DNA from 2 places in the Clostridium sp. LIBA-8841 genome. Region 1 is predicted to be linked to the other one. Evidence: a T-box and tRNA genes for the amino acid it is inferred to sense, from the RefSeq annotation. Region 1 holds a T-box; the other holds one or more tRNA genes.

Region 1 (7,793 bases):
GAAGATCAACTGGAGACTTGTTGTAACAGGTCTTTTACTACAAATTATTTTTGCTCTAATAATTTTAAAGTTCCCTCCAGGAAGAGCTGTATTCGAAGGTGTTAGTGCTGGAATAACTAAATTATTAGATTTTACTAGGGAAGGTACTTCTTTCTTATTCGGTTCATTACTTGATACAAATCAGTTTGGTATGATATTCGCATTACAAGTTTTACCAACTATTATATTCTTCTCATCATTAATGAGCGTACTTTATCACTTAGGTGTAGTTCAAGTAGTAATTAAATTTGTTGCTAAAGGTGTTTGTAAATTATTAGGAACAAGTGGTGCTGAAACTTTCAGTGCTGTTGGTAACATATTCTTAGGTCAAACTGAGGCTCCGCTTCTAGTTAAACCATACATAAAAAACATGACTAAATCAGAGTTATGTGCAATTATGGTAGGTGGTATGGCTACTGTTGCTGGTGGTGTTATGGCTGGTTACGTAGCTATGGGTGTTGACGCAGGTAGCTTACTTGCAGCGTCAATCATGGCAGCCCCTGCTGGATTAGTACTTGCTAAAATCTTAGTTCCAGAAACTGAAGAGCCAGAAACTAGAGGTGGCGGAAATATCGATTTTAAAGTTGAAAGTGAAAATGTTATTGAAGCTGCTGCAAACGGTGCTTCAGAAGGTTTAGGATTAGCATTAAACGTTGGTGCTATGCTTCTTGCATTCGTTGCTCTTATCGCTATGATAAACGCATTATTTGGATGGGTTGGTGGATTCTTCGGAATGCCTTACATAAGCTTAAACTGGATACTTGGTAGATTATTTGCTCCTATAGCATTTATAATGGGTGTTCCAGCAAAAGATATCTTTACTGCTGGTGATTTATTAGGTATCAAACTTGCTGTTAATGAGTTCTTAGCTTACTCACAATTAGGAACTTACATACATGCAGGTACTTTAGATCCTAAGACAATTATGATATTAACTTACGCACTTTGCGGATTCGCTAACTTAAGTTCAGTTGCAGTCCAATTAGGTGGTATAGGTGGATTAGCACCTGAGAAAAAACCAACTATAGCTAAGTTAGGATTAAAAGCGCTTTTAGGTGGTACATTAGCTACATTCATGACTGCAACAATTGCAGGTATATTATTCACTCCTTAATAAATAGGAAAAAACGTTTAGATTGTAATAAGTAAAAAAAGAACATTCTTGAATTAAGAATGTTCTTTTTTTTTATTTAAAATTATTCTACTACAACTAATTCTTTGTTTAATTTATTCAATCTTTCACAGCCATCTTCAGTAACTAAAACTAAATCCTCTATTCTAACTCCCATATCTCCTTGAAGATATATTCCTGGTTCTACAGAGAAAATCATACCTGGTTTAACTTCATCAGTATTAGTTGATCCAACATCACCAAAATCATGAGTTTCTATTCCTATTGAATGTCCTGTTCTATGAGTAAAGTATTTCCCGTAACCTTTACCTTCTATAACATCTCTAGCCGCTTTATCTATATCACAGAATCTAACACCTGGCTTAATCATTTCTATAGCCTTTTTATTAGCTTCTAAAACAGTGTTAAATATTTCTTTTTGATGTTCTGTGGGTTCACCAAAGAATACACATCTAGTCATATCTGAACAGTAGTAATCTTTTCTACATCCAGTATCTATTAAAACGCCCATTCCTTTTTCTAATTTTTGCTCTCCTGATTCTGCATGTGGATCTGCTGCATTAGCTGCAAAAGCAACGATTGGTTCAAATGAGTATCCTTGACAACCATACTCTGCATAACCTTTTCCTAAGATTTCTACTACCTCTTTTTCAGTCATTCCTTCTTTAAGGCTATTTATTGCTTTTTCTACTACTATGTCATTTATTCTTGAAGCTTCTTTCATTAAAGCTATTTCTTCATCATCTTTTCTCATTCTAACTCTATCAACTATAGGTGATCCATTAACAAATTTCTTTGCTGATTTTCTATCTAATAATTGAATTAAGAAATGTGCTTTCCAATCTTTATCTATTCCTAAAACTTCATCATGATCTATTATTTCATCTAAAATATCTATTGGATTCATAGTATCGTTATACCATAAAATATCAATACCTAAATCCTCATTTATTGGAAATAGTTCATTTACTATGAACTTTTGCTCACCTTTTGTATTTAAATAAAGTGTTATCATCCTTTCTCCTGGTGATATCCACTTACCTGTTAAATAAAATATTGATGCAGGTGAAGAAACTAACATTTGAGGTATATTATTTGCCTCCATAGCTTCTAAAATTCTTTTTACTCTTCCTTCTTTCACCCTAATCACTCCTCTCTAAATAGTTAAAATTCTTTAAATAAATTATATCATAGTTTCAAATTATCTAATAATTTATATAACTTTACTATTTGTAATATTTATTTTTTTATTTTATCCATTAATTTTTTTATTTTGTCCATTAAATTGTTATATAATATTTATAGTAAAAAAATACTTAATAAACAGGAGGTCTTAAAATTGAGAATAGCAGTAATATCAGATATACATGGAAACTTATATGCCTTAAGAGAAGTTTTAGAAGATATAGATAACCAAAATATTGATTCTATAATATGTTTAGGAGATTTAGTTGGTTATGGACCTCATCCTAATGAAGTAATAGCACTTATTAAGAGAAGAAATATTCTATCCTTAAAAGGTAATTATGATGCTTCTGTTGTGGATAATGATTATACATACATTAGAGATACAGAGATAAACTCTTTTTCTCTTCCTTGGACAGCAGCCGAACTAAGAACACCAAATAGATACTATTTAGATAACTTACCTAATGATCTTTCTATAAATGTATGTGGAAAATCTATTAAATTTGTTCATGGTAGCCCAAGAAGAATAAATGAATATCTAAGTGAAGATTATTCTGAATTAGATGAAATAATGAGCGAACTTAAAGAGGATGTTTTAGTTTGTGCTCATACTCATATTCCTTACGCTAAAAAGGTGGGAAACAAAGTTATAATAAATGATGGTAGTGTTGGTAAACCTAAAAACGGTAAACCTCATGCAACTTATGTGATCCTAGACTTCTCTAATGAATTTAAATTAAAAGTAGAAATGAAAACTGTTCCTTATGAATTTAAAAGAACTATGAAAGATATGGAAATGAAAAACTTTCCTCAAAAATTAATTTATTCTTATGAGTCTGGAAAAGAATAAAAATAAAGCTAGATTAATTTTAATCTAGCTTTATTTTTTAACAATCCTTATAACTACAACTTAAAACTCCTGCAATACTTAAATTTTTTAGTGGTGTCTTATCATTTCCATAAGTCTCTTTATATTCACCTGTTAAGTCACATCCAACCTTTATATTTTTTTCTCTCCATCCTTCTACATCTGTTAAATCATAAACTGTACCAAATATAGCTATATATGGTGGATTTCCATTCTTACCATCATATTTGCTAAGTTCATTTATGTTAAATTCCTTAACTTTATTTCTTTCTAAATAATCTATCTTATCATAAACAACTGTTCCAATTATAGGTAATTCAATCAATATACTTCTATCTCCATTACGATATTCATTAAAGAATGAAGTAAGATCACTTCCTAATTTTAATTTATTATAGGGATTCTTTTTAAATGTATCTATATTGCTTACATCATAAATTACTCCATCTACTGCTATATAAGCTGCATTTCCATTTTTCCCATCATAATTTTTTAACTCACCTAATGTTAAATCTCTATTGATAGCTTGAATATGCTTGCCTCTTTGACTTTCTTCAAAATCATGTAATATTGCTACTATTCTAGCTCCTTTTAAAACATCTCTATTGTCTTTATAATATTCATTAAACTCTTTAGTTGCATCAACTCCTAAAGGTAATTTTTTATAAGACCTTAATTTTAAAAATGATAGTCCAGTTACATCATAGACCATATCATCAATAGCCATATAAGAAGGTTTTCCATCCTCTCCATTATATTTTTTTAATTCTTCTGAACTCATTATTTTTAATGTTTTTTGCGGATAATATTCTTCTACATCCTCTATAAACTGAATTTCCTCTGGCTCTGCCAATAATCCTACATTAGGAATCTTAGATAACAAAGACAAATCTCTTTCATTATATTCATTAAATTCCTTAGTTAAATCTCTTCCTAACATTAATTCATTGTATGGACTCTTTTTAAATAAATCTATGTTTGTGACATCATAAATAACACCATCTATAGCAACATATTCAGGTTTTCCATTTTTTCCATTGAAACTAGCCAATTCTTCTGGAGTAAGAATTAACATATCCACCTCTTTATTCCTTGTTCTAAATCCTTCAAACTCTTGGAAAACAGCTTCTATTTTGTCCTTATATATTTTAGAATTTTTATCTTTTCTTGCTAAAGTCATTAAGTACTTTAATTTATTTATTTGTTCAAACTTATCTTCAAAAAAATTGCACATAAAAACTCCCCTATTGCATACTATATCTATATATTTCTATGTGGTTAATATTGCAAATGTTAATGTTTTATTGTAAAATCATTATTAATCGAACTAAATAAGATTTTTATTTACTATGAAGAGAAGAGTAAGCTTAGGAAGTAGCTAACAGCGAGCAGATTATGGTGTGAGTTCTGCAGTGAAGCCTATTCTGAAGAACATCTCTGAGTTTCTAACCGAAATCCACTTTGGAGAGTAGACTTAGACGGATTCAAACCGTTATACTTGAAGAACATTTTTGTGTTCATAAAGCCGGCTATTTTTATAGCAATTTGGGTGGTACCGCGAATAATGCCATTCGTCCCATTATCTTAATGTGGATGAAGGGCTTTTTTATTTGGAATAAAAACTTAATTAAGAAAGAGAGGAAACAATAATGAAAGATGTAGTTTTAGTAAAAAGTCTTTACAGAAACACTAGTGAATATAGTGATAAAAAAGTAAAAATATCAGGTTGGATAAGAACTTTAAGAGCATCAAATGCTTTTGGATTTATAGAAGTTAATGATGGTTCTTTCTTTAAAAACGTTCAAGTTGTTTTTGATAGTGCTAAAGTATCAAATTATAAAGAAATTTCTAAATTACCTATAAGTTCATCAATCTCAGTTATAGGAACTTTAGTTGAAACTCCAGATTCAAAACAACCATTTGAAATTCAAGCAGAAGAAATAATAGTAGAAGGAATGTCAGATTCAGATTATCCTCTACAAAAGAAAAGACATACTTTTGAGTACTTAAGAACAATAGCTCACTTAAGACCAAGAAGTAATGCTTTCTCAGCTACATTCAGAGTAAGAAGTGTTGCAGCTTATGCTATACATAAGTTCTTCCAAGATCAAGGATTTGTTTACACTCATACTCCAATAATAACTGGTTCAGATGCTGAAGGTGCTGGAGAAATGTTCAGAGTAACAACTTTAGACATGATGGCTCCTCCAATAGCTGAAGAAGGTGGAATTGACTTCTCACAAGATTTCTTTGGAAAAGAAACTAACCTTACAGTTTCTGGACAATTAAATGCTGAGTGTTTCGCTTTAGCATTTAGAAATATTTATACTTTTGGACCTACATTTAGAGCAGAAAACTCAAACACAGTGAAACATGCTGCTGAGTTCTGGATGATAGAACCTGAAATGGCATTTGCTGATTTAGTAGATGACATGGAAGTTGCTGAAAACATGTTAAAATACGTTATAAAATATGTTATGGATGAATGTCCAGAAGAAATAGCATTCTTCAACCAATTTGTTGATAAAGGATTATTAGAAAGATTAAACCATGTTGTAAGCTCAGAATTCGGAAAAGTTACTTACACTGAAGCTGTTAGATTACTTCAAGAATCAGGTAAAGAATTCGAATATCCAGTTGAGTGGGGAATAGATCTTCAAACTGAGCACGAAAGATATTTAACAGAAGAAATATTCAAAAAACCTGTATTCGTAACTGACTATCCAAAAGATATTAAAGCATTCTACATGAGATTAAACGAAGACGGAAAAACAGTTGCTGCTATGGATTGCTTAGTTCCTGGAATAGGAGAAATCATAGGTGGTAGCCAAAGAGAAGAAAGACTTGATGTTTTAAAAGCTAGAATGGCTGAATTAAACTTAAGTGAAGAAGATTACTGGTGGTACTTAGAACTTAGAAAATACGGTGAAACTGTTCACTCAGGATTTGGTCTAGGTTTCGAAAGATTAATCATGTACATCACAGGAATGGCTAACATAAGAGATGTAATTCCATTCCCAAGAACTACTGGTTCATCAGAATTCTAATAAAAAAAGAAGTGGATTTCTCCACTTCTTTTTTATTTAGTTTAATATTAATAGAATGATTATTTATTATACTATTGGCATCTTTTATTTGCTAATTCATATAATGTTCTAACACCGGCACCTGTACCGCCTACTGGACAATAATCTCCTTTTTTATCAGAGAATGCTGGTCCTGCTATATCTAAATGTAACCATGGTTTATTGTCAACAAATTCACCAATGAATAAACCAGCTGTTATTGTTCCTGCATATTTTCCACCTATATTTTTCAAATCTGCTATGTTTGATTCTATAAGCTTATTGTAATCTTCAAAGCTAGGCATTTGCCATACCTTTTCTCCAGTTTCCTTTGCAGCTTCTCTTAATTCCCCATAAAATTCATCCTTGTTAGTTAATACAGCTGTAACATCTTCACCTAAAGAAACCACAGCGGCACCAGTTAAAGTAGCTACATCTATAACCTCACTAGCTTTTTCTTTTTCTATAGCATAAGTTACAGCATCTATTAAAGTAAGTCTTCCCTCAGCATCAGTATTTAAAATTTCTATTGTCTTACCAGCCATAGAACCAATTATATCTCCTGGCTTATATGCATGACCTGATATTAAGTTTTCACAAGCAGCAACTACAGCTATTACATTTATTTTTAGATTTTTCTTAGCTATAGCACTTATAGCTCCTATAACAGCAGCAGCGCCTCCCATATCAGCCTTCATTGTAACCATTCCTGCATTAGTTTTTAAAGAATATCCACCTGAATCATAAGTTAATCCCTTTCCTACTAATGCTAATCTATTATCCATATTATCTCTATCACCAAAATATCTCATTACAATAAGTCTTGGTAGATTATCTGAGCCCTTTCCTACTGATAAGAAAGATTCCATTTTTAATTCCTCTATTTGTTTTTCATCAAAGACTTCAACTTCAAAGCCATATTTTGAACCTATATTTTGAACTTCTTCAGCTAAAGTCTCTGGATACATCTTGTTAGCAGGTTCATTTACTAAATCTCTTGCTAAACAAGTAGTTTCTGAAAGTAAAATTGCTTCACTAACAGCTTTTTCACAACGTTCTATATCCTCTTCTTTAATGTTATGTCCACCAATATGAATAGTGACATCGGCCTCTTCTTTTTTATTACTCTTGTATTTATTAAATGTATATGATGATAAAGCTAATCCTTCTACCATTGCTTTTAAAGTATCTTCTATTCCTATATTATCTACTGAATCAAATCTTAAGAAAACACTTTCACTCTTCAATCTCTTAATCTCATTTACGACTTTACCAAAGGCTCTTCTTAATTTTTCTTTAGTTAACTCTTTTGATTTTCCAAGACCTAATAAAATTACATCTTGTATATCCTCATTAGTCATTCTATTTATACTGAATATTTCTCCATAAGCTCCTTTAAATTGGCCTTTTTTCTTAAGTATATCTATCTTACTGTTAATTTCTTCATTAGGTATCTTTGTTTCATCTTCAAAATATGGGATTAATAATGCATTTGTTTCTG
Region 2 (7,793 bases), 290 kb from region 1:
GGGTGACCTATCCATGGCCAGGTTGAAGCGAGGGTAAAACCTCGTGGAGGACCGAACCACGTTGCTGTTGAAAAAGCATGGGATGAGCTGTGGATAGCGGAGAAATTCCAATCGAACCCGGAGATAGCTGGTTCTCTCCGAAATAGCTTTAGGGCTAGCGTCGAGTATGAGTAGTGGAGGTAGAGCACTGAATGGGCTAGGGGGCATAGCGCTTACCGAACCTTATCAAACTCCGAATGCCACATACTTTGAGCTCGGCAGTCAGACTACGAATGATAAGATCCGTGGTCAAAAGGGAAACAGCCCAGATCGTCAGCTAAGGTCCCAAAGTGTAAGTTAAGTGGGAAAGGATGTGAGATTTCTAAGACAACTAGGATGTTGGCTTAGAAGCAGCCACTCATTAAAAGAGTGCGTAATAGCTCACTAGTCGAGAGATCTTGCGCCGAAAATGTAACGGGGCTAAACTTACCACCGAAGCTACGGGCTTGAACTTAGTTCAAGCGGTAGGAGAGCGTCGTAACCGGGCTGAAGTCGTACCGTAAGGAGCGGTGGACTGGTTACGAGTGAGAATGTTGGCATCAGTAGCGAGATGTGGGTGAGAATCCCACAGGCCGAAAACCTAAGGTTTCCTCAGGAAGGTTCGTCCGCTGAGGGTTAGTCGGGACCTAAGCCGAGGCCGAAAGGCGTAGGTGATGGACAACTGGTTGATATTCCAGTACCACTACCATCGTTATTATCGATGGCGTGACGCAGGAGGATAGTGTGTGCTAGCTATTGGATGCTAGTCTAAGCGTTTAGGCAGTGAAAGTAGGCAAATCCGCTTTCATAATGCTGAGGCGTGATGGGGAAGGTTCTACGGAACCGAAGTACATGATTCCACGCTGCCAAGAAAAGCGTCTAGAGAGAGAAGTAGTGCCCGTACCGCAAACCGACACAGGTAGGTGAGGAGAGAATCCTAAGGCCGGCGGAAGAATTACAGTTAAGGAACTCGGCAAATTGACCCCGTAAGTTCGCGAGAAGGGGTGCCTACGAGAGTAGGCCGCAGAGAATAGGCCCAAGCAACTGTTTAGCAAAAACACAGGTCTCTGCTAAAGCGTAAGCTGATGTATAGGGGCTGACGCCTGCCCGGTGCTGGAAGGTTAAGGGGAACACTTAGCGCAAGCGAAGGTGTGAACTTAAGCCCCAGTAAACGGCGGCCGTAACTATAACGGTCCTAAGGTAGCGAAATTCCTTGTCAGGTAAGTTCTGACCCGCACGAATGGCGTAATGACTTGGGCACTGTCTCAACTGTAAATCCGGCGAAGTTGTAGTGCGAGTGAAGATGCTCGCTACCCGCGATTGGACGGAAAGACCCCGTAGAGCTTTACTGTAGCTTAGCATTGAGTTTTGGTATTGTCTGTACAGGATAGGTGGGAGACTAGGAAACCAGGGCGTCAGCCTTGGTGGAGTCATCCTTGGGATACCACCCTGACAGTACTGAAATTCTAACTGGCGGCCATGAATCTGGTCACAGGACATTGTTAGGTGGGCAGTTTGACTGGGGCGGTCGCCTCCTAAAAAGTAACGGAGGCGCCCAAAGGTTCCCTCAGAACGGTCGGAAATCGTTCGTAGAGTGCAAAGGCAGAAGGGAGCCTGACTGCGACACCCACAAGTGGAGCAGGGACGAAAGTCGGGCTTAGTGATCCGGTGGTACCTCGTGGGAGGGCCATCGCTCAACGGATAAAAGCTACCTCGGGGATAACAGGCTGATCTCCCCCAAGAGTCCACATCGACGGGGAGGTTTGGCACCTCGATGTCGGCTCGTCGCATCCTGGGGCTGAAGTAGGTCCCAAGGGTTGGGCTGTTCGCCCATTAAAGCGGCACGCGAGCTGGGTTCAGAACGTCGTGAGACAGTTCGGTCCCTATCCGTCGCGGGCGTAGGAAATTTGAGAGGAGCTGTCCTTAGTACGAGAGGACCGGGATGGACTGACCTCTGGTGTACCAGTTGTTCTGCCAAGAGCACAGCTGGGTAGCTAAGTCGGGAATGGATAAACGCTGAAAGCATCTAAGCGTGAAGCCAACCTCAAGATGAGATTTCCCATAGCGTAAGCTAGTAAGATCCCTTGAAGAACACAAGGTTGATAGGTCGGGGGTGTAAGCATGGTAACATGTTCAGCTGACCGATACTAATAGATCGAGGGCTTGACCAAATATAGTATTAATTATGTGCAATTTTGAAAGAACAAAATCTTTCAATAAAATGTTCCTCGGTAGCTCAATGGTGGAGCACTCGGCTGTTAACCGATAGGTTGGAGGTTCGAGTCCTCTCCGAGGAGCCATTTTTTTTATTCAAAATTAATTTAAAATAGATAAGTAAGTTATGAATTAATATTTTATTAGTTTATAACTTTTTTTGTATTTAAAATAAAAATTTTATTTAATTCGATATTTTTAGTGTAAGCTATTTGTAATTAAAGAAAGTTCAATATTGTATATAATAAAAAAGAATATGATAATAATATTGAGAATGTTTATTGAAATTTAAATAGTTTAAATATGTTAGAGAAATTTAATGGAATATAAGGAGTTGTAGAGATGAAGATTTTACTTGTAGAAGATGAAGAAAGCATAAGAGGTTTTTTAAGAATAAATTTTCAAAGAGAGAAATTTCAAGTTATAGAATGTGAAAGCGGAGAAGAAGGAGTAAGAAAAGCATTAATAGAAAAGCCAGATATAGCTATATTAGATGTTATGTTGCCTGGAATGAGTGGCTTTGAAGTATGCCAAACCTTGAGGGAAAGTTTTCCTAAGATGGGCATAATAATGTTAACTGCTAAAGGGGAAGATATGGATAAAATAATGGGGCTTCAATTTGGAGCGGATGACTATGTCTTAAAACCATTTAATCCATTAGAAATAACTTTAAGAGTGAAAGCTTTAATTAGGAGATTAGAGGGAATAAGTGAAGAAAATAATAGTGATAGCATAGAAGTTGATAGCTTCAAGTTAGACTTATATTCTCAAAGTTTATATAAAGAAGAGATAGAAATAGATGTTACACCTAAAGAGTTTCTATTGATGAAAATATTCATGCAAAATCCAGGTAAGGCATTTACTAGAGATGAATTATTAAACTTGGTTTGGGGAATTGATTTCTTTGGAGATCCCAAAATAGTTGATGTTAATATAAGAAGATTAAGAGCAAAAATAGAGGATAATTCTTCAAAACCTAAGTACATAGAAACTGTTTGGGGAACAGGCTATAGATGGAAAAGATAGTATTTAAGGTTACCTAACTTATTAAAAGATATAGAGGTGAAAGATAGGAGTATAGTTTATGAAAAGTATAAAGACTAGGCTAATGAAAAACTTTTTAGTTGTTTTGTTATCAACTATTATTATAGTTTCAGCCATGTTCTTGATTTTTATTTCTAGGTATTATTATCAAAATACAGAAGAAATATTATTAAGTCAAATAAATATATCTGTTGATTTTTATAAGAGATATTTATCAAATGTTAGTTTAGAAGAAAATGTTTATGAAGATGTGGATATATTTTGGAAGCAAACAGAGGCTCAAGTTCAAATTTATGATTTAAAAGGGCAATTGATAATGGATTCTATAGGACTAGAGCAAAAAGAGAATACTATACCTATAGATGTAAAAAGAGCTTTAGAAGGAGATACCGCTAAATGGGTTGGAACGGCTCCAGATTATACTGGTAAGGTAATGGCTATTTCAGCACCATTAAGAAATTCGTCTAATGAAATTGTAGGAGTTATAAGATATATAAGTTCACTTAGAAATGTTGATAATTTTATACTAAACTTTTTCTTAGTATTTATTGTAATAGGACTAACAGTTTTAGCTATAGGTATAATATTAAGTTATTTTTTAGCTAATAGTATAGTAAATCCAATATCAGAATTAATAAAAGTTTCAGAACAGATGGCTAAGGGAAATTTAAAAGTAAGGAATAAAATTGTTACCAATGATGAGATTGAAAAGTTAGCTGATAGTCTTAATATAATGGCTGAGGAAATCGAAAATAGAGAGAGATTAAAGAATGAATTTATATCTTCAGTTTCTCATGAACTTAGAACACCATTAACATCTATAAAAGGGTGGGCTATAACTTTAAATAACGAGTTTACGGATAGAGAAACATTAAAGATGGGCTTTGACATAATTGAAAAGGAAGCTGATAGACTAAGTAATATGGTTGAAGAACTTTTAGACTTTTCAAAATTCGTTAGTGGGAAAATTAAATTAAAATATGAAGAAATAAACTTAAAAGATTTTATAGAATACTTAAAATTATATATGAATCCTAGAGCGGAAAGAGAACATAAGCAGCTTATTCTAAAAGGAATTGAAAAAGAAGATTTTATAATAGTTGGAGATAGGGATAGGCTAAAGCAGGTATTCATAAATATACTAGATAATGCGTTTAAATTTACTCATGAAAATGAAAGTATAATAATAGATTTCTTATATGCTGATGAAGGTATATATATTAATATAATTGATACTGGATGTGGAATAAGTAAAGAAGAGTTACCTAGAGTAAAAGAGAAATTTTATAAGGGGAAAAATTCAAAGTCACAAAATGGTATAGGATTATCTATATGTGATGAAATTATAGCCCTACATGAGGGAACTTTAGAAATATATAGTGAACTAGGTAAGGGAACAAAGGTAACTATATATTTACCTAAAAAGTTAATAAGCAGTGTGGAGGATGAGTTAAATTAATTAAAAGAGGTGTTTTATGAAAAAAATTTATATAATCTTCTTTATGATTATTAGTATTTTTATGACAGGATGTTCTCAAAATGAATCTTTTGATGTATCTAAAATAACTCCACCAGAGTCAGATAATATAAAGATATTAGGAGAATGGGAAGTAGTAAGTAAATTACATGATAATAGTCAAAACAATATAGAGAGTACAGATGGAACTTTTCGCTTTGAAAAAGGAGAATTTATTAATATAAGTAAGAATGAGTTAGTAGTAAATGGTGTAAGCATTATAGCAAATCCTAATTTTAAGTTAAAAAGAGTAGAAAGAAATGTGTTCTTTAAAGAAATAGATGATTTAGAAATTAAGAAGGAAATAAAGGATACAATAAAAAGTGATTATATAGATGTTACGGCCATATATGATAGCAATAAAACATATTTAAATATGATTTCAATTAATGAAAATGAGGCATATATATTATTATCTGATAATCTAATTAAATTAAAGAAAGTTTCTAGTGTTCCACAGGCATCTACTAAGAGTTCAGAAAAGGTGGTTGTAGACCAAGGAAATACGTATTCCGTAAAAAGTATAAGTCCAGAATATTATCAAAAGGATGTAGGAATTTTACTTGGGCTTAAAGAGCCAGCTCACGTAGAAAAAGATGATTTTGAGAAGGCTGATTATAAAACATTATGGATATCTGTAATTGATAATGAACTTCAGCCTATAATGGTTTTAGAAGACTCTTTATTATTACCAAGAGTTAATGGATTCTCAAACATAAGTTTAGATTCAAATTTTGAAAATGGTGTAATGGAAAATAAACTTGAAGTTACAAGTAGAAAGAAGGATCCAAATGATAAAAAAGAAGTAAAAGGTGAACAAACTAAAAAAGGAATATATGAAGAAATAACTTTTGTAGGAAATGATTATATTGGGTTAGAATCTTATTCAGGAGATGACTTCAAAGGAAGTTATAATGAATATAACATAATACCAATTGATACTATGAATACATATAAAAGTATGGACATAGTTAATCTTTTTGGAAAAGAACAAGAGGAAAATTATAATAAGAGTGAAGAAAAAGCTATTCAGAAATATAATATAGATGGAAAAGAATATTATACTAAAAATAAATATTCTAATATAACTCTTCAGAGAAAAAATGGAAATTGGCATTTAGAAGGTTTATTAAATGAAAAGAAATCATTTGATAATTCTGAACCATTTGATATAAATATAAATCCAGTGCCTATATTGATAAACTATGATACGTTAGCGGTTCCTTGGAGTCAAGTTTCATCATTAGGAAGAGATGTTAGAGATGTTGTGACAGCACCAAATGGAAAAATAGCGATAACCTTAGCTAAGGATAAATTGTCAATATATAAGATTACAGATGGCCGTTTAGGTGAAAGGTTAGGAGAGATTAACATAAATAGTGATGAAAAAATTGTTATGGCTGAATGGGCTGTAGGGGATTACGTTAAGTACTGGAATGAAACTGTTGAAAATGTATATGGAGCTAAAAAAATAACCTAATAAAGATTAAAGAAAGAGCTGAATTTAAAATATTAAATTCAGCTCTTTTCTTTAATTATTATTAGGTATCTTATCTTTAAAGTAATTAGCTCTAATCATCTTATCAGATAAATCTAATGAATTACCTACTATTTGTTTTTCTTTATCTGTAAGTTCTCCTTTTACAGTTCTATCAGTTAAGACTGCGTAAGATCTATTAGTATTTAATAAGTTTCTACCTAAAGCTGTATTTTGATATACATTGTTATCAACACCTAATAAGTATAAAAGTGTTGGCATTATATCTATTTGGCCACCATAAACATCATCTTTTACAGGAGTCTTAACACTTGGGTTATAAATAACTAATGGAACTGTATGATTTCCATTGTCTAGCCACCAAGACTCTGGGTTAGATAATGATTCAATATTACTATTGTAATATTTATGAGGACCAGTATGGTCACCTTCTATTGCAACAACAGTGTTTTCTAAAAGGCCTTCTTTTTCTAATAAGTCTATGAACATACCTATTTGAGCATCAGTGTAATGAACACTTTGGAAGTATCCTCCTAAAACATTATTATCAAGTTCAGGACTAAGTTTTAATTCACGGTAATCTTTTGGTAAATCGAATGGTCCGTGGCTTGTTAAAGTGACTGTAAATGCGTAGAATGGTTGTTTCATTTCTTTAAGCATTGGTGCAACTTGTTTGAAGTAGCTTCCGTCACTTATTCCCATTCCAATAGTTTCATCGTGATTAAATGAATAGTAATCTACAAACTTATCAAAACCTATGCCAGTTAATCCTTGAGCATAGTTCCAGAATGAACCTTTATCTGGATGAATAGCAATAGTACTGTATCCGTCTTTTTCTAAGATGTTAGGCATTGAGTTATAAGTTGTAGCTGGATTTCTAAAGAAAGTACTTCCTTGTCTTAATGGAAGCATAGAAGTATTAACCATTAAGTCAGAGTCAGAGCTTGTACCCTCATTAACCTGTTCGAATATATTAGGGAAATAAATAGAATTATTTAATAACTTATTTATGTTTGGAGTTATTTCTTGTCCATCTATTTTTTGATTTATAACAAAGTCTTCAAGAGATTCAACTTGTATTACTACTAAGTTCTTTCCTTTGAACATTCCCTTGTATTCATTATCAGGTAGATTTTCATTTTTAAAATCATAGTATTCTTTTATTTGTGCTTGATCTTCTGCTGTCATTTCATACGGTTTAGAATTTTTGTAAACATTATATATGTCAAAAATATGATAACCGACTGGTGAAAAATACTCTACTGTATCAGTTGGGTCATAGTTGCTAAATAAGTATGAGTTTTTAACATTTTCTCTTTTTAAAACATTAACGTTAAAAGGAACATAACCTATGTAACAAATTGAGATAATTAAAACAACTAAAGTACCCTTCCAGTTAGACTTACAGTTTTTAAAGCTTTTTCTAAAAATTATGAAAGCTATTATTAAAATAATAAAGTCTACGAAAAATAGTAAGTCATATGGAGTAGCCATGGAAAAAAT

What was found. The T-box of region 1 lies ahead of asnS (asparagine--tRNA ligase). A T-box ahead of a tRNA ligase gene usually reads a tRNA of that ligase, here a tRNA-Asn.
Region 2: it encodes a tRNA-Asn, which carries the amino acid that the T-box ahead of asnS (asparagine--tRNA ligase) is inferred to sense. The anticodon was not compared.

The regions. Positions count from the first base shown of each region.
Region 1 is NZ_CM173488.1:3,637,810-3,645,602, forward strand. Features, by position in the region: gene AC2A4K_RS16275 (NupC/NupG family nucleoside CNT transporter) at 1-1,153, shown strand, start outside; gene AC2A4K_RS16280 (M24 family metallopeptidase) at 1,236-2,312, opposite strand; gene AC2A4K_RS16285 (metallophosphoesterase family protein) at 2,511-3,209, shown strand; gene AC2A4K_RS16290 (cytochrome b5 domain-containing protein) at 3,247-4,461, opposite strand; T-box leader at 4,568-4,809, shown strand; gene asnS (asparagine--tRNA ligase) at 4,877-6,274, shown strand; gene AC2A4K_RS16300 (leucyl aminopeptidase) at 6,346-7,793, opposite strand, start outside.
Region 2 is NZ_CM173488.1:3,349,491-3,357,283, reverse strand. Features, by position in the region: rRNA gene AC2A4K_RS14780 (23S ribosomal RNA) at 1-2,189, shown strand, start outside; tRNA gene AC2A4K_RS14775 (tRNA-Asn) at 2,244-2,318, shown strand; gene AC2A4K_RS14770 (response regulator transcription factor) at 2,575-3,258, shown strand; gene AC2A4K_RS14765 (sensor histidine kinase) at 3,317-4,735, shown strand; gene AC2A4K_RS14760 (hypothetical protein) at 4,752-6,272, shown strand; gene AC2A4K_RS14755 (LTA synthase family protein) at 6,324-7,793, opposite strand, start outside.